4 regions of the Thioalkalivibrio sp. ALMg9 genome follow, and region 1 is predicted to be linked to each of the others. Evidence: predicted binding sites of a transcription regulator. Region 1 holds the regulator's gene; each other region holds the start of a gene.
What was found. The regulator FliA, encoded in region 1, starts transcription of late flagellar genes. The targets are predictions, from matches to a motif close to GCTAAAGTTNNNNNNNNNNCNGCCGATA.

Region 1 (4,288 bases):
CGTCCAGGCGCTCGGTATCCACACGCACGGAGGTCTCGCCCTGCGGAGCCGAGCGCCCACCGGCCTCGGCCCCGCCGGCGCGGGCACTACCGCCGCCCTGCCCACCGGCGGCCGCCGGTTCCGGCGTTACCGCTTTTTCCGGCTCGGGCGCCACGGCCGCGGGCTCGGTCGGCAGTGGATCCGCAGGGTCGTCCGCAGCCGGTTCGGGCATTGCCGGACCTCCGCCCTTGGCCTGCAACTCGTCCAGCAAATTCTCGAACTCGTCGTCGCTGATCAGATCACCGCCCGAGTCTTCGCTGGCCCCGGCGTCGCCCGGCACGGCCGCGTCCACGGGTGCCGGGGCCCCGTCACCATGCAACGTATCCAGCAGGGCCTCGAACTCGTCGTCCGTGATCTCCTCCCCGCCGCCCACCATGGCGTCGCCGGGGGCCGAGGCCTGTGGCTCGGGGACGGGCTCCGGTTCAGGCGCGGGCGGCGCCCCGGCGGTATCTCCGGCGACGTCTTCGTTTTTTGCCATGCGCCGCAGGTCCTCGACCACCGCGGCATCGGCGGGGGTCGGGTCCACTCCGGAGCGCAGATCCCCGAACATGACGTTCAGGGAGTCCAGCACGCGGAGCATGGTGTCCATCAGATGGCTATCGGCACGGCGTTCGCCGTTGCGCAGCAGATTGAAGACGTCCTCGGCGTGATGACACACCGTCACCAGCGCATCCAGGCTCAAGAACCCGGCGCCCCCCTTGATGGTGTGGAAGCTTCGAAAGACCGCATTCAACAGATCCCGGTCGTCCGGGTTCTGTTCCAGGTCGATGAGTTGCTCGTTGAGCCCCTCCAGCAGTTCCCCGGCCTCGATCAGGAAGTCCTGAAGGATTTCGTCATTGGGGTCGATGGCCATTCAGTCTCTCCGGTCCCGTGGCGCCAGTCGTATGGGGGGCACTGCTAGAAGCCCAGGCTTGATAGCAGATCGTCCACCTCGTCCTGTCCTTGAACGACATCTGCGCTGGAATCTTGAGTCTTTGGCACACTGGGGCCGTGACCCTTGCGGTCCGCCTCGCGGTCTTCTTCGCCACGTTCCAGAGACGCTTCGGCCGCTTCGACCTGCTCCATGCGCCCGCTGGAGAGCCGAATCAGGGTAACGAGGTTCTCTTCGAGGTCAGTCACCAACTGGATCACCCGGCGAATCACCTGGCCGGTAATGTCCTGATAACTTTGCGCCATCAGCACCTCGGAGAGCAGCCGCCGCAACTCCTCGGCGTCCTCGCCCGCCTGCCCGAAGAAGCTGTCCAGCTCACGCGCGAAATCGCGGAATTCGTCCACCGAGAGCTGCCGGTTGCGAAACCGCGTCCATTTGGCGGTCAAGTCGGCCGCCTGCTGGCTGAACGACTCGGCGATCGGCAGGCTCGACTCGATGGCGCCCATCGTGGCGTGCGCGGCCTGCTCGGTCATGGTGACCACGTAGTTCAGGCGTTCCTTCGCATCCGGGATCTCCGCCTGCGTCAGCTCCACCAGACGCGAGTCCCCACGGAAACTCTGCAAGGCCTCGTGAAGGTCGCGCGTCAGCTTGCCCAGTTCATCGAAGAGCTCGCGGTCGTAAGGACGCGCAAGATCCTGCACCAGCGCGCGCGCCGCCGCGTCGTCGCCCGCCTCGAGCGTCTGCACCAGTTGTCGGGCCAGCTCGAGCTGGCCGTCGCGTGGGGGGTGTTCCTGTTCAGTCATGAGGAGCCTCTTGCTGGTACGGCGCCGAAGGAGCCGGGTCACGCCCACCCGCGCAAGCGAGACGGACGTCGTCCGTATTCACCACCGGGCGATCCTTAGCCCTGTGCTTCAATACGTTCGAAGATCTTGTCGATCTTTTCCTTCAGCGTTTCGGCGGTAAACGGCTTGACCACATAACCGTTCACACCCGCCTCCGCGGCCTCCACGATCTGGTCGCGCTTGGCCTCGGCCGTCACCATCAGCACCGGCATCGACTTCAGGTTGGCATCCGCCCGGACGGCCTTCAGCAGGTCGATGCCCGGCATGTTGGGCATGTTCCAGTCGGTAATCAGGAAGTCGAAATCACCATTTTGCAGCATCGGCAGCGCGGTGCTGCCGTCGTCGGCTTCCTGCGTATTATTGAAGCCAAGATCGCGCAAGAGGTTCTTGATAATGCGCCGCATCGTGGAAAAATCGTCCACGATGAGAATTTTCATTCCCTTGTCCACACGTCACTCCGGGATTCGTAAGGTGAGTTTTAGAATAACTGCAAAGCCGCGCCGTCTTCGAGCCACGACCCCATGCGCGCGCGCAGCCGAATGACCGCCTGGCTGCGAATCTGGCTCACGCGCGACTCGGTCACGCCCAGAACAGCCCCGATCTCGCGCAGATTCAGTTCTTCGGTGTAATACAGCGAAAGCACCAGGCGTTCGCGTTCAGGCAGATCCCCAAGGGCCTCGGCCAACTCCTCGCGAAACTCGCCAGCCTCAAGGCTACGCGACGGCGAGACTTCCTGCCCCTCGATCACGCGATCGGCCCCGTCATCCCCGCCACCCAGATCGTCCAGTGCAAACAGATGGGCCCCGGCGTGGTCCTTGAGCATGTCGTAATAGTCATCGATAGGCACGTCCAGCTCGGCCGCCACCTCGCTCCCACGCGCCGCACGCCCCTCGCGGGCCTCGACACTCTGGATCGCGGCGGCAATACGCCGGCTGTTGCGATGCACCGAACGTGGCGTCCAGTCACTGCGACGCAACTCGTCGATCATCGCACCGCGGATGCGGATTCCGGCGTAGGTGGCAAAGGTCGCCCCCTGCCCGCCCTCGAACTGCCGCGCCGCCTCCAGCAGACCGATCATGCCGGCCTGGATCAGGTCATCGACCTGGACCGAGGCCGGTAGACGGGCCATCAGGTGGTGCGCAATGCGATGCACCAGTTCAACGTGATCGGCAATCAGCTTCTCGTGTCCACCGGTCGCGGTGGACGTCGCCTGGTAGCCGGAAAGTCGATTACGCGTCGTCATCATGCGCTCTGCAGCATTCGTTCCACGAAGAACCCGACGCCCCCGTGGTCACCCCCACCGACTGGCCAGCGATCCACCGTGTGTGCCAGGTCGGCAAACGCCTTGCCGGCCGGACTGCCGGGATACTGCTGAACCACCGGCGCCCTTTTCTGCACGGCCTTGCGCAGATGTTCGTCCATGGGGATATAGCCGGCCAGGTCCAGGACCACCTCCGGCAGGTACTTGCCGCAGACGGTATTGAGTTTCTGCATCAGCCGCTCCGCCCCCTCGCGTCCGCTGACCATGTTCGTGACCATGCGGAAACGCCGCAGCCCGTGGTCACGATGCAGCACCTTGATCAGGGCATAGGCATCGGTAATCGAAGCCGGCTCGTCGCAGACCACCACCAGGGTCTCCTGTACCGCCCGGCAGAACGAAGTCACCGACTCCTGCAGGCCCGCAGCGGTATCCACGATCAGGACATCCAGCGGCTTGCGGTAGGCGCTGAAGGCATGGATCAGCCCTGCGTGCTCCGCCGGCGTGAGGTTCGCCATCGCCGCGATACCGGAGGCCGACGGGACCACCTTCACCCCGTCCGGCCCCTGGACCAGGACATCGTCCAGGCTGTCCACCGCGCCGGTCACCAGGTCGTGCAGGGTGCGCTCCGGGCGCATCCCGAGCAACAGGTCCACGTTGGCCAGGCCCAGATCCGCATCGAACAGCATCACCTCGCGGCCCAACCGGGCCAGGCCGACCGCCAGATTGACCGACACGTTGGTCTTCCCGACCCCGCCCTTGCCCGACGCGACCGCAATGACCTTCAACGGCTTGTTAGTGCGTGGCATAACGCCCCTTTCCAACCGGCTGAATCAGTTCCAGTGTGGCCGGCTCGGTCCCCTGCGCCGGGCGCAGAGGCGAGCGCGAGCGTCGCGGCGGTTCCATTTCGGCCAGCCGTTCGGCGGCCCAGGTCTCGCGGGCATTGCCACCCGCCCGCGCACCCTCGGCATCGTCGTCCAGTGCCAGGCGGGTCAGATACCCCGTATCAACCCGGTGAAAATCCTCGGCGATGCGCTGGCCATCGCTCACGAACCCAAGTCCCAGGTGCTGGTCCAGCAACACCGACAGGACCTCGCCCAGCTGTTCTGCCTCGTCCAGCTTGGTCAGCACCAGCGCCGAGGGATCCGCCTTGCGAAACGCCTCCAGCACCCGCCGCAACGTACTGCCCTGGGTCGTGGCCGACACGACCAACCAGCTCTCGGCGCGGATATCCGGCGGCAGATGCGCGAACAGGGACTCCTCCTCCACCGCGCGCGG
Region 2 (4,288 bases), 310 kb from region 1:
AGCGGGCAGCCAGGGGAAGGGATGGAACGACTCGCCGCCCGCATTGCACGGGCGTTCCCGGGAATCAGCCCCGGGGCTGGATTACGTCAGGACTTCAGACGAAGTACCGAGCCGTACTCGGTTCGTACGGTCTCGAAAGCCTGGGTATAGGGCCCTGCGGTCTCGGAAGCGCCAAGAAACAGATACCCGCCCGGATTCATCTGCCGGGCGATAGCGTCAAGAACCTGTCGCTTGGTGTCGCCCGAGAAATAGATCAGCACGTTGCGGCAGAACACCAGGTCGAACTTGCCCAGCGCCGCATAGCTGTCGATCAGGTTGAGCTTCTGAAAGCGACAGCGCCGCTGCACATCCGGGATCACCTTGTGGCCATCCGCGACGGTCTCGAAGAAGCGCGCGCGCCGGCTCTCGCTGAGCCCGCGCACGATGCTCAGGCCGTCGTACACGGCCCGCCGCGCATCGTCCAGGATCTTCTCTGACAGGTCCGTGCCCAGAATGGAGACCGGTACCTTCCGGGCCGGCCGCGACTCCTCCCATTCCGAGACCACCATCGAGATCGTATAGGCCTCCTGCCCACTGGAGCAGCCCGCGGACCAGACCTTGATGCTGCCTCCCTTCGCGGCCAGTTCCGGCAGCAGCACGTGGCGCAGGATCTCGAACGGAAAGCCATCGCGGAACCAGGACGTCTCGTTGGTCGTCATCGCATCGATCACGCGGGTGCGCAGGCGCGGATTCGGGGCCTGCCGCATCGCATGCAGCAGTTCCGGGACGCTCTTGAAGTCGAACTCGTCGAGCAGCCGCGACAGACGACTGGAAACCAGGTACTGGCGGCTGTCACCCAACACCAAGCCGCAGCAGTCCTGCAGGAAGCGGGAGAACTCCTCGTAGTCGCGGGAATCGATCACCGAGTCATCCCTGAGCGCTGTCCATCGTGATTAGGCATCCTGATGACGAATCCTTGACCGGGGCCGCTTGGCCGGAAAACCGGGGTGATCCCGAAGATCGGATCGAGTATACGGCGTCGCGCGCATGGCACCATACACACCGACTTCCGGCCACCCGTCGCCGCTCCGGGCTTGCCGGGCGGCGACGCGGTTCCGCCCGACCGGTCATTCGGCCTGCTGACTCTCGCGCCCGGTCTGATCCAGTACGGCATTGGCCAGCTCATCGGGATTGAACTTGGAGAGAAAGGCATCCGCGCCCGCGCGCTTGACCATGTCGGTATTGAACTCACCGCTCAGCGAGGAGTGCAGCAGCACCTTCAGGTCCTTCAGCGCGGTGTTGTCCCGGATGCGCGCGGTCAGGGTGTAGCCGTCCATGCGTGGCATCTCGATATCCGAGATCACCATCTCGATCTGGTCACCCACCGGCCCTTCCGCGGCCTTCTGTTCAAGGAAATCCAGTGCCTCCTGGCCATCCTTGAAGACGTCGTATTCGAAACCGAGGCCCTTGATCGCGCCCTCGATCTGCTTGCGCGCCACCACCGAGTCATCGACGATCACGACCTTGCGCCCGCTGGCCTCTCTGGCGTTCTCGCGGATGGATGGCGAGACCTCGCTGGGCAGCGGATTGACGATGGAGAGCACCCGTTCGACGTCGATGATCTCGACCAGCTTGTTGTCGATCTCCGTGACGGCCACGAGGAAGGATTCGCGCCCGGTTCCGCGCGGGGGCGATTTCACATCCTGCCAGTTCACGTTGACGATGCGATCCACCGCCGACACCCAGAAGCCCTGCACCGAACGATTGAACTCGGTGACCACCACTTTCTGCTCCCCGTTGTCGACCGCCCCGACGGCGCCACGCAGGCCCATCGCTCGCGCCAGGTCAATGATCGGCACGGTACCGCCACGCAGCGACGCCACCCCGCGCACCACGCTCATGGAGCCGGGAATCTGACGCAGCGGTGGCGACGGAATCACCTCGCGGACCTTGAAGACATTGATCCCGAAGGTCTGCGACCCGCCCAGATGGAACAGCAGCAGCTCCATGCGGTTCTGCCCCACCAACTGGGTTCGCTGATTCACATCGTCAATGAATTGACTCATCGTGCCGCTCTCCTTGCCCCGATTGCTCTAGGCACCGGACAGGCCTCAAAGGCCAAGTGTGCACCGCGCAACCCCGGCCTGTCATTTGCATTCGCGCGCATGCGCCTGCTGGCGCCGCCTCATGGTGATAACGGCCGCCCGCGACGGGCCTTGAATGCACGCGTGGCGCCGGATGATCAGTCATTGGCACGACATCTGCATGTTTTTGCGTACTGAAACCGCACGCGATTCGCTCGACAACGACGCAAGATCCGTCAAACCCGAGCCATTCGCGCACAGTCCGACGCCCGCACCGACCTGGCTGCGCAGGACAGGACAAAACAGGACCGCGACATGAACCAGCGCCGACACATTTCAGAATTTTCTTCCGCTTCCAGGGAGACGCTGATCCGTTCGCTCGTTCGCGTTGGGGCCCTCTTCGTTCCGGAAAAAGGCGGCCGGTCCGGTGCCTCGCCAGCGAGCGCAATCGACTCGAGCGCAAACGTGCGAACCCTTCCGCGTCTCCTTGCCGGAGTCGCCCTCTTGTTCACCCTGGTGCTGCTGTCTACCAGCGTCCGGGCCGAAGTGCACCCGGTTGACGACATCCGTCACGCCGCCGAGCAGTTCCTGATTCAGGAACTGGGCGTTACCGATAGCGAGGAGGATGTTTCCATCGAGATTGGCCAGCTCGACAAGCGTCTGCGCCTCGTCCCCTGCACGGACGGCCTGGAAGCGCGTTTCCCACCCGGCGGGCGGCGTGACGGCAACACCGCTGTCCATATCCAGTGTGCCGGCCCGGTGACCTGGCAGTTATACGTGCCGGCAACCGTCGAACGTTACGCCGAAGTGCTGGTTGCGAACCGCACCCTGCCGCGCCAGCACACCCTCTCGGCGGGCGACCTGCGTTTCCAGCGAATCGAGACCTCGCGCCATGCCGGCAGTTATCATGAGGAAAAGAATGCCCTGATCGGCCAACAGACCCGCCGCAGCATCCGCCCGGGTCAGATCATCGGCACCCAGCACGTGAGCCCGCGCGAGATCATCAGTCGCGGCCAGCGGGTTACCATCCTGGCAGAGAACGGCTCGATCGCCATCCGCATGCAGGGCGAAGCGCTGGAGAACGGGACGCTCGGCGAGCGAATCCGCGTCAAGAACGCATCCTCCGGGCGCGTCGTCGAAGGCGAAATCCAGGCCTCCGGCCACATCCGGGTAGCGCTTTGAGGCCTCGCCACACCAGGCACGCCGATGATTTTCGAAGCGGACTGTGAAGCCCGTTACACTTTTCCGCCCCCGGGGCCTACAGTTTCAGCACCGCTGGCCGTAAACAATTGCAGCACAGTTACAACGACAGGAAGGCATCATGGATATCAAGGGCCTCAACACGAACAGCCTGCGCCCCGACAGCCAGAATCCCGGGGTAAAGGGTCGCGACGAGTCCGGCAACACGACGAGCCGTGCGCCGGCCTCCAGTAACGCATCGGCGCCAAACAATGATTCGGTCACGCTCACCGGGGCCGCCCAGGCGATGAATGCCGCGGCCGGCGCGGGTGACACCGCACCCTTCGACGCCGCCCGCGTTGCCGAACTGCGCGAGGCGATCTCCAGCGGCAATTATCCGGTGGACAACCAGCAGCTGGCCGATCGCATGATCGACCTCGAAAGCCTGCTGCGCTAACCCGGTCTATCGCCCATGAATGCCGACGCGCACCACAAACTGCAACGCTCGCTCGAGACCTCAATCCGGCTGGCTCATCAGCTGGAAGAGAGCCTGCTACAGGAGACGCGCGCAGTCGAAGCGCGCCAACCCGATACGCTGCAGGACGTGGTGACCGGCAAGCAGACCCTGCTGCATGAGCTGGAAACCGAGACCCGCAACCAGCAAGGCCTGGTCGAGGCCGCCGGCGAGGCCTTCAGCCCCGAGGGCGTCGCGCGCCTGTTCTCGAAGATGGACGATGGCGTAGTACTGAACGACCTGTGGCAAGCCCTGCGCCAGTCCATCGAACGCTGCGACACTCTGAATCAGGGCAATGCGCGCCTGATCGACCGTGACCGCCAGCGCGTGGAACTCTCCATGCAGATCCTCCGCGGCGAGGAAACCGGCCCCGCGGCCACCTACGACCCGTATGGCCGCGCCCGCCCCGGAAGCCGCGGCGGACGCCAGATCACCCAGGCCTGAGAGCCCGGTCCTGGTGGAGGCTGGCTTTTCGCGGCATCCACCAGTACCTTGCGTCCTCACACTTTCCTAACACTTCGGACGCATGGAC
Region 3 (4,288 bases), 140 kb from region 1:
GCGCGTTGTCGCCGGCTGGAACGACCTGGCGCCCAACGAAGGCGACCGGGTGCTCGTGATCGCCCACGGCGGCGTCATCCGCCTGATCCGTGCCCTGCACGAGGGCTGGCCGCTGGAGAAGCTGCTCGGAATCGACGTCCCGCTCGCCTCCCTGCATATTGTCGAGCCATGGCAGCCCTATCGATGAATCTCCTGCCCTTGGTGGGCCAAGGCCCTGTGGGCGCCCTTGTGAGGGCTCTTGTGGGAGCGTGCTTGCACGCGAAGCCCCTGCCAAAGTCTGGCGCGGGCAGGGGCTTCGCGGCCAAGGCCGCTCCCACAGGAATGCCGAGAACCAGCGGTGTGCGTCCTACATATTGTAGGAGCGCCCTTGGCCGCGAATACCTCCCACCAAAGTGCGACCGGGCACCCGCATGAGCGCCGCGCTAACACCCCTCTGGCTGGCCCTCCAGTTCCTCACCCGCCTGCCCACCCCCGCGCTAGACCCGCAGCCGGCCGACCTGGGCCGTTCGGTGCTGGCTTATCCACTGGTCGGTCTGATCCTGGGCCTGCTCGTGGTACTGGTCGGTATCGCGCTGGCGGCCATACCCGGCACGCCGCCGCTCTTGGTCGCGGCACTGGTGCTCGCGTTATGGGTCGGCCTGACCGGCGCGCTGCACCTGGACGGGCTGGCGGACACGGTGGATGCCAGGGTTGGCAGCCATCAGGACCCGGAACGGGCCCAGGCCATCATGAAGGATCCGACCAGTGGCCCGATGGCCGTGGCAGCGCTGATCCTGGTCCTGCTGATCAAGTTCGCAGCCCTGGTAACCGTGGTGGAGACGGGTGCCTGGATCGCGTTGCTGGTCGCCATCGTGCTGGGGCGCGCGGCACTCACCGGGCTGTTTGTGCTGGTGCCCTACGTGCGGGAGCAGGGCCTGGGGGCCGAGATGGCCGCACACTTGCCACGCAGTCCCGCCCAGATGGTGCTGATAGCCACCGGTGTGCTGATCCTGCTACTGGCGCTGGTCACCGGCGTTTGGGGCCTGATCCTGGGCCTGGCCGTTGCGCTGGCGTCGGTATTCGCCATCGCCGCCTTCCTGCGTCGCTGGCTCGGCGGCTTCACCGGCGACACCGCCGGCGCCGCCCTGGAACTGGTGGAGGTGGTGGCGATTACCGTCATGGCGTTAGTGCTCGCCCTGCATTAGGGAGCTGCCGCTCAATGAGGCGGGGTGTTCCCCATCGCCTTGTCCAGCAGCGCCAGACCTTCTTGCTCCCGACCCTGACCACGCTGGGCGCGCACCTGGAAACGGTGCTCGGCATCGTGCTCCGCAATCATCAGCGTGGCCATTTCGTCGACAAGGCGGTTCACGCTGGTCCCGCGTTCGCGGGCCAACGCCTTCAGCCGTTCGTACTTGTCGTCCGGCAAACCGGTCGTCAATCGAGCCAATTCAGGGTCTCCGCGTTCAGGAGCAGATGATGCATGCCTGAAGCTAGAAAAATCTGTCATCGAATGGTCACGTAATTGCCACATACTTGGGTGATGACCGTTCCCGCGAAACTCAATCCGGCCCGCATGACCCTGCGTGCGCTCGTTAACCCGCTAGGGGCCTTGCGGGATGCGCGTGCAATCGACCCGGCCCCGCCTTGGTGGCAGACGTTCCTGGGGCTTGCCCTGCCGGTGCTGCTGGTGAGCGTAATCGCGAGTCAGTGGCTTTACCAGGTGATTCCGACGGGCCTGCCGCCGGAGGCCATGCCGGGCGCCTGGGGTTTCGGCGTCTACAGCGTGTTGGCGATGAGCATCGGGGTGCTGGGGATGGCCTGGTCCTCGCACTACCTGACCGAGCTGTTCCAGGGCTACTCGCACCCGGACCGTGCGATGCTCGCGGTCACGGTCGGGCTGTTGCCCGTCTGGGTCGGCAAGGTGGTCGCCGCGTTCCCCTGGCCCTGGGGCAACGGCATCGCCTTGTTGCTGATCCTGTACTCCCTCTGGCTGCTCTACTGGTCCCTGCGCGAGATCATCGGCCTGCGCCGCGGCAACCGGATCGGCCTGTTTGTGGCCACCATCTTCTGCGGCGCCTTCATCACCCTCATTTTCGGCTGGCTCCTGATGGACCTGATCCCCGGCGCCACCCCCGAACACCGCATCGGCACCACCTGGCTGATCTAGTCGGCTTCAGCCGTGGCAACCCGTGCCTGCCATCGCTACACGTATCGCCAAACCCATAACCCATAACCCGTCATCCCGGAAACCGCGAAGCGGTTATCCGAGATTTCCGCCGTAGGATGTGCAACAAACATCGGGGCGTTCCCGCGTGGGGAGACCCCGGCTCTCCGCTTCGTTCCAGCGGAGATGACGGGGAGGGGTGCGTTGCGGCCAGGATGACCCTGGGGCCACGGTGGGCGGGGTGCGGTCCGGATGATGGTTGGGCTTCGTTGCGTGGCGTTACGGTTTCGTGGCTGGATGAACCGGGGGCGGCAAGGAATTGCCGCGGGTTAAAAAAGTTTCGACGAAGGGCTAAAGGTTTCTGGGTGAGGGTCGTTAAGGCTTCTGAGAGCGGGGATCAACCCGTTCACCAGAACCGCCCGAGGCGGTGACGCAAGACTCTTACAGGAGAGCGATCATGTCCCAAGTAATTAACACCAACGTTCTTTCCCTGAACGCCCAGCGCAACCTGGGGAACTCCCAGGGCGCGCTGGCCCAGAGCCTGGAACGTCTGTCCTCGGGCCTGCGTATCAACAGCGCCAAGGACGACGCGGCCGGGCTGGCCATTTCCGAGCGTTTCAGCACCCAGATCCGCGGTCTGAACCAGGCGGTGCGCAACTCCAACGACGGCATCTCCTTCGCGCAGACCGCCGAAGGTGCGCTGAGCACGGTTGGTGACGCGCTGCAGCGTGCTCGCGAGCTGTCCGTGCAGGCCGCGAACGACTCCAACTCGGCCTCCGACCGTCAGGCGATCAACGACGAAGTGCAGCAGCTGATGGCCGAGGTTTCGCGTATTGCGAACAACACCGAGTTCAACGGTGGCCGGATCCTGGATGGCAGCGTGAGCGATCTATTCTTCCAGGTGGGAGCGAACCAGGGTCAGACGATTGCTGTCAGCGGGGTGGACTCACGGACGTCGAACCTAGGTGCGACCGAAGTCGCTGGTACGAACGGGCTGAGTCAGGAGAATATCAATGAGGACGGTATTGCGAGTATCTCCGATATCACCATTAATGGGGCTGACTTCGAGACGTTCACCGTTAAATTGGGACCTGACGCTGCCGATACAGAGGATGAAACCCCGGAAACCCAAAGCCTTGAAGATGCGGTGAGGTTGATCAATACCCAAATTCAGAATCAGGTCGCAGACGGTGGCGACGATGCCTTGGCGATTGCCAATGCGAACCTTCAGGCTTCTCTGCGGGTCGACAACGAAGGCAACACGACCATTGCTGTGACTTCCGCGTTTGGCACCGAGGATCTGACTGTTACCGGCGGGGAGGTAACGCTGGTTGACGTTACCGATACCGTAGATCTGTTCGCGGGTGCCGAAGCTGAAGATGTGAACCTTAACGCCATTGATGTGATCACCCGTGAAACTGCGACTCAGGCTATCGGTGCGCTGGACGGGGCGCTGAACCAAGTCAACAGCCTGCGTGCGGAGCTGGGTGCGGTTCAGGTGCGCTTCGAGTCCACCATTGACAACCTGCAGGTCAGCTCGGAGAACCTGTCTGAAGCCCGTTCGCGCATCCGGGATGCGGACTTCGCGGCCGAGACGGCCGAGCTGACCCGCGCCCAGGTGCTGCAGCAGGCGGGTACCTCGGTGCTGTCGCAGGCCAACGCCGTTCCCCAGAACGTGCTGGCCCTGCTGCAGTAAGCTCGATCACTCGGGTTCGGGTTGAGGGTGGATGGCGAGAGCGCCATCCACCCCATCTGAAGAGGACAGCGATATGAGTGATGGAATCGGCAGTATCACATCACCGCTGGTTGCAGTGAACCCGCGCGGGGGCGAGGGGGCGAAAGCGCCCGGCTTCAGCGTGGGTCTTGTTCGTGGCGAGGGGCGGCCGGAGGCCGTGGCTCGTTCGGACAGTAGTTCGGAATCAACGGCTCGCCGTTCCACCGGACCGGCGATCGAGGCCATGGACATGGCCGAGGTCAATCAGGTGGTCGAGTCGATCAATTCCTATCTGCAATCCACCAAGCGGGCGCTAGAGTTCAGCGTGGACGACAGCAGCGGCCGCACGGTGATTACGGTGATGGATGGAGAACGCGAACAGGTGATTCGTCAGATTCCACCGGAGGCCGTATTGGCCCTGGTGGAACAGT
Region 4 (4,288 bases), 370 kb from region 1:
GACGGCGGATTCGTTGAACTTCTCCTTGAAGGCATCGAACGAACCGAAGGCGCTGTTGATCGCGTCCGCGAGCTTGCCGGAAGGTTCGCCGCCGGCGTTCGGGGCCATGCAGTTGAAGTAGAAGGTGTGGTTCCAGACCTGGGCGCCGTTGTTGAAGATGCCGCCGGCCGGGGCCTTCTTGATGATGTCTTCCAGCGAGGCATTTTCGAACTCGGAACCCGGCAACAGGCCGTTCAGCTTGGTCACGTAGGTCGCGTGGTGCTTGTCGTGATGGTATTCCAGCGTCTCGGCGGAGATGTGCGGCTCCAGCGCGTTCTTGGCGTAGGGCAGATCGGGCAGTTCGTAGGCCATGAAAGACTCCTTGTACGGTGTCGTGAGAAACTGAGGCGGCGTCGCACCCGAACCGGGAGCGACGCATAACGGGTTAACGATAGTCACGTTGCCCGGGCGATGCAATTCCCGATGATGCCGGTTGGTTTTCACCCCGGCGGATTTCCCACAAGACGAGGCGCATGGCGGATACCGACGAGACGGGGCAGGAAGGCGAAGCGGCGGTGGCGAAGGGCTCGACGGTGGACTGGCGCGCCCGGATCGGCCTGATGCTGGGCCCGGCGATCTTTGTGCTGTTCCTGCTGGTGCCAGCGCCGACGGGGTTCGATCCGGCCGCTTGGTGGGTGCTGGGGCTGACGCTGTTCATGGCGACCTGGTGGATCAGCGAGGCGTTGCCGCTGCCGGTCACGGCGCTGCTGCCGATCGCGATCCTCCCTGTCCTCGACATCACCTCCATGGAGAACGCGACCGCGCCCTACGCGAACCCGATCATCTTCCTGTTCATGGGTGGCTTTGCGATCGCCTTGGCGGTGCAACGCTGGGATTTGCACCGGCGCATGGCGCTGGCGATCGTGGCCCGTTCCGGGAATCGTCTGCACGCCCTGGTCGGGGCCTTCATGCTGGCCACGGCCGGGTTGTCCATGTGGGTCAGCAATACCGCGACCGCGGCGCTGATGCTGCCGATCGCCCTGTCGGTACTGGGCCTGATTGAACGTGGTGCATCGCCACAGGGGCCGGGGGCGAGTGCGGAGTCGCGGCGCCCGGCCCTGGCGTTGTTGCTGGGGATCGCCTTTGCCGCAAACATCGGGGGCATGGCGACCATTATCGGCTCGCCGCCGAACGCCCTGACCGCGGCCTATCTCGGGGATCGCCACGGGATGGAGATCGGGTTTCTGGAGTGGATGACCCTGGGCCTGCCGCTGGCGGCGATCCTCCTGGCCCTCGCGTGGTGGCTGCTGACGCGCTGGGTGTTCCCGGTGCACCGGATAGAACTGAACGGCCTGCGCGCCCTGCTGGACGAGCAGCGCGCCACGGTCGGGCGCTGGTCGACCGCAGAGAAGCGCGTGGCGGCGGTGTTCGTGCTGGTCGCGCTCGCCTGGCTGACACGGCCGCTGCTGGAGGGCTGGTTGCCCATCTCGCTGACCGATGCCGGCATTGCGATCCTGGGCGCCGGCTTGTTGTTCCTGATCCCCTCGGGTTCCATGGGGCAGCGCAGGTTGTTGGCCTGGGACAACACCCGCGAGCTGCCCTGGGGCGTTCTGCTGCTGGTCGGAGGCGGCCTGAGCCTGGGGGCGGCCATCGAGTCCAGTGGTCTGGCGGAGCTGGCGGCCGATGCCCTGGTGATCGCGCAGACCTGGCCGCTGATCCTGATCATGGCCGGGGTGGTGTTGCTGACCATGACGCTGAGCCACGTAACCAGCAATACGGCCACGGCCGCGACGTTGCTACCCCTGGTCACCGCGTTTGCGCTGAGCATGGACGTGCCGGTACTGATGCTGGCACTACCCGTCGCCTTTGCCGCTTCCGTGGCCTTCATGCTGCCGGTGGCGACCCCGCCGAATGCCATCGTGTTCGCCAGCAACCGCCTGCAGGTGCTGGACATGGTGCGGGGCGGGGCACTGCTTTCCGTGGTGGCGCTGGTGCTGATCAGCCTGGCGGTCTACGTCTTCGCCGAGGCCCTGCTGTTGTAGCTGCTGCGCGGATTCGTTCTGTGATGGCCGTGTCCCCGACGTTCTTGTGGGGATGAAAAGCCTTCCATGCTCAAGTTCTAGGATTCGCCGCCGCTAGGGAGGGCGAACGGCCCATTATTTTGCGAGCTGGCGCTGACCGGCGGACCGAAGGACGCACAGACATGTTCAACAATATTCGAATTGGCGTACGGCTCATGGTGGGCATCATCGGCGTGGTGGTCCTCGCCGTGGTGCTGACCCTGGTCGTGGTGATGAATGCCCTGGGTACGATGGCGGACAGGGCGGAGCAGCGTGAGCTGAACGACTTGGCTGGCCAGTTGCTGGACCGGCTGGACCAGGAGTCGGCGCGCGCGACCGCGATGGCGGAGACCGTGGCGCGCATCCCGGATGTGCAGGAGGCCATGGCCAATGGGGATCGCGATCGGTTGGCCGCACTGACCGTTCCGAGTTTCGAGTCCCTGAGCGCCGATTACGGCGTGCGCCAGTATCAGTTCCACACGCCGCCGGCGACCTCCTTCCTGCGCGTGCATCGCCCGGATCGTTATGGCGATGACCTGTCCGGTTTTCGCCAGACGGTCGTCGACACCAACGACCGCCGGGCCCCGATCTCGGGCCTGGAAGAGGGCGTGGCCGGCTTGGGAATCCGCGGCGTGGTCCCGATCGCTCACAACGGGGAGCACGTGGGTTCGGTGGAGTTCGGGCTGTCCTTCGGCGACCCCTTCTTCGAGCAGTTCACCGAGGAGTTGGGAGCGCCGGTCGCGCTCTACCTGCGCGATGAGGGACGGTTCAACCGCTTTGGCGGGACCATCGAAGGCGAAGCGACCTTCAATGCGGCCGAGATGCGCGAAGTGCTCCAGGGCGAGCGTCTGGTGCGCAACGTGACCTACCAGGGCGAGCCGATGGCGGTGATTGCCCGGCCGGTGCGCGATTTCTCCGGCGATGCGGTGGGTGTGCTGGAACTGATGGTGGACCGCAGCGCCTACGTGACCATGACCCGCAACGCCACCGGCACGGTGGTCATGGTCGGCGTGATCGCGGTGGTTCTGGGCGCGCTGCTGGCCTGGTTCCTGACCCGCAGCATCGTGCGCCCGCTGTGCCAGACGGTGGAGCGTCTGGACGACATCGCCAGTGGCGAGGGTGACCTGACGCGCCAGCTGGAGGTGTCCGGCCGGAACGAGCTGGGCGATCTGGCGGTGGTGTTCAACCGCTTTGTCGAGAAAATTCGCGTGTTGATCCAGCAAGTGGCGGCGGGTTCCGATCAGGTCGCTGCGGCGTCCAACGAGCTGTCCGCGACCAGCGAGGAGACCAACGAGCAGGTGCGCCGTCAGAAGGCGGAGACCGACCAGGTCGCCACCGCGATGAACGAGATGACCGCCACCGTGCAGGAAGTCGCCCGCAATGCCGCGGATGCGGCGGCGGCCGCCCAGGCTACGGACCAGGACGCCGTGGCCGGACAGCAGGTGGTGCAGAAGACGGTCACCGCGATCAACGGCCTGTCCAGGCAGGTCGACAATGCGGCCGAGGTGGTCACCCGGCTGTCGCAGGATGCCGAGCAGATCAACAAGGTCCTCGAGGTGATCGGCGACATTGCCGACCAGACCAACCTGCTGGCGCTGAATGCCGCGATCGAGGCGGCCCGCGCTGGCGAGCAGGGCCGCGGCTTCGCCGTGGTGGCCGACGAGGTACGCACCCTGGCCAGCCGGACGCAGGACTCGACGCACGAGATCCAGCAGATGATCGAGCGGGTCCAGAGCGGTACGCGCGAGGCGGTGCAGGCGATGGAAGATGGGCGTTCCAAGGCCCACGAGAGTGTCGAGCAGGTGAACCTCGCCGGCGAATCGCTCAACGCGATCACCCAGTCGGTGACCCGCATCAGCGACATGAACACGCAGATCGCCAGCGCCGCCGAGGAGCAGTCCACCGTGGCCGAGGAGATCAACCGCAACGTGGCCAACATCACCGAGGTGCTGGACCAGACCGCGGCGGGCTCCGAGCAGATCCGCAATGCCTCGGAGGAGCTGTCCAAGCTCGCGTCCCAGCAGCAGGAGCGCGTGGGTCAGTTCAAGGTCTGATACACGATTTGATGGTATCGAGCCCGCCTCCCTGTTCGGGGAGCGCGGGCTTTTTTATGCGTGTGGGGAAAAGGGCTGTTTCACCACGAAGTCTACGAAGACACCAAGAAGGGCCAGGTCAAGGGCGATTGGACCACGGAGGACACAGAGGACTGGGAGAAGGGCTGGGAGAAGGGCTGGGAAGGAACAGGTCGG

Region 2: the regulator FliA is predicted to act here: its motif matches at 2,174-2,201, upstream of F792_RS0112960 (chemotaxis protein CheV).
Region 3: the regulator FliA is predicted to act here: its motif matches at 2,494-2,521, upstream of F792_RS0112140 (flagellin).
Region 4: the regulator FliA is predicted to act here: its motif matches at 2,090-2,117, upstream of F792_RS0113245 (methyl-accepting chemotaxis protein).

What each region holds. Positions count from the first base shown of each region.
Region 1 is NZ_AQYC01000009.1:509,917-514,204, reverse strand. Features, by position in the region: gene F792_RS0111520 (chemotaxis protein CheA) at 1-892, opposite strand, end outside; gene F792_RS0111515 (protein phosphatase CheZ) at 937-1,713, opposite strand; gene cheY (chemotaxis response regulator CheY) at 1,809-2,189, opposite strand; gene F792_RS0111505 (RNA polymerase sigma factor FliA) at 2,231-2,998, opposite strand; gene F792_RS0111500 (MinD/ParA family protein) at 2,995-3,819, opposite strand; gene flhF (flagellar biosynthesis protein FlhF) at 3,806-4,288, opposite strand, start outside.
Region 2 is NZ_AQYC01000009.1:820,495-824,782, forward strand. Features, by position in the region: gene F792_RS0112955 (protein-glutamate O-methyltransferase CheR) at 87-902, opposite strand; gene F792_RS0112960 (chemotaxis protein CheV) at 1,107-2,045, opposite strand; gene flgA (flagellar basal body P-ring formation chaperone FlgA) at 2,568-3,245, shown strand; gene flgM (flagellar biosynthesis anti-sigma factor FlgM) at 3,385-3,699, shown strand; gene F792_RS0112975 (flagella synthesis protein FlgN) at 3,715-4,200, shown strand; gene F792_RS0112980 (flagellar brake protein) at 4,283-4,288, shown strand, end outside.
Region 3 is NZ_AQYC01000009.1:647,366-651,653, reverse strand. Features, by position in the region: gene F792_RS0112160 (histidine phosphatase family protein) at 1-187, shown strand, start outside; gene cobS (adenosylcobinamide-GDP ribazoletransferase) at 411-1,184, shown strand; gene F792_RS0112150 (hypothetical protein) at 1,196-1,405, opposite strand; gene F792_RS0112145 (YIP1 family protein) at 1,520-2,146, shown strand; gene F792_RS0112140 (flagellin) at 2,601-3,839, shown strand; gene F792_RS15060 (flagellar protein FlaG) at 3,871-4,288, shown strand, end outside.
Region 4 is NZ_AQYC01000009.1:875,852-880,139, reverse strand. Features, by position in the region: gene F792_RS0113255 (superoxide dismutase) at 1-351, opposite strand, end outside; gene F792_RS0113250 (DASS family sodium-coupled anion symporter) at 513-2,021, shown strand; gene F792_RS0113245 (methyl-accepting chemotaxis protein) at 2,183-4,093, shown strand.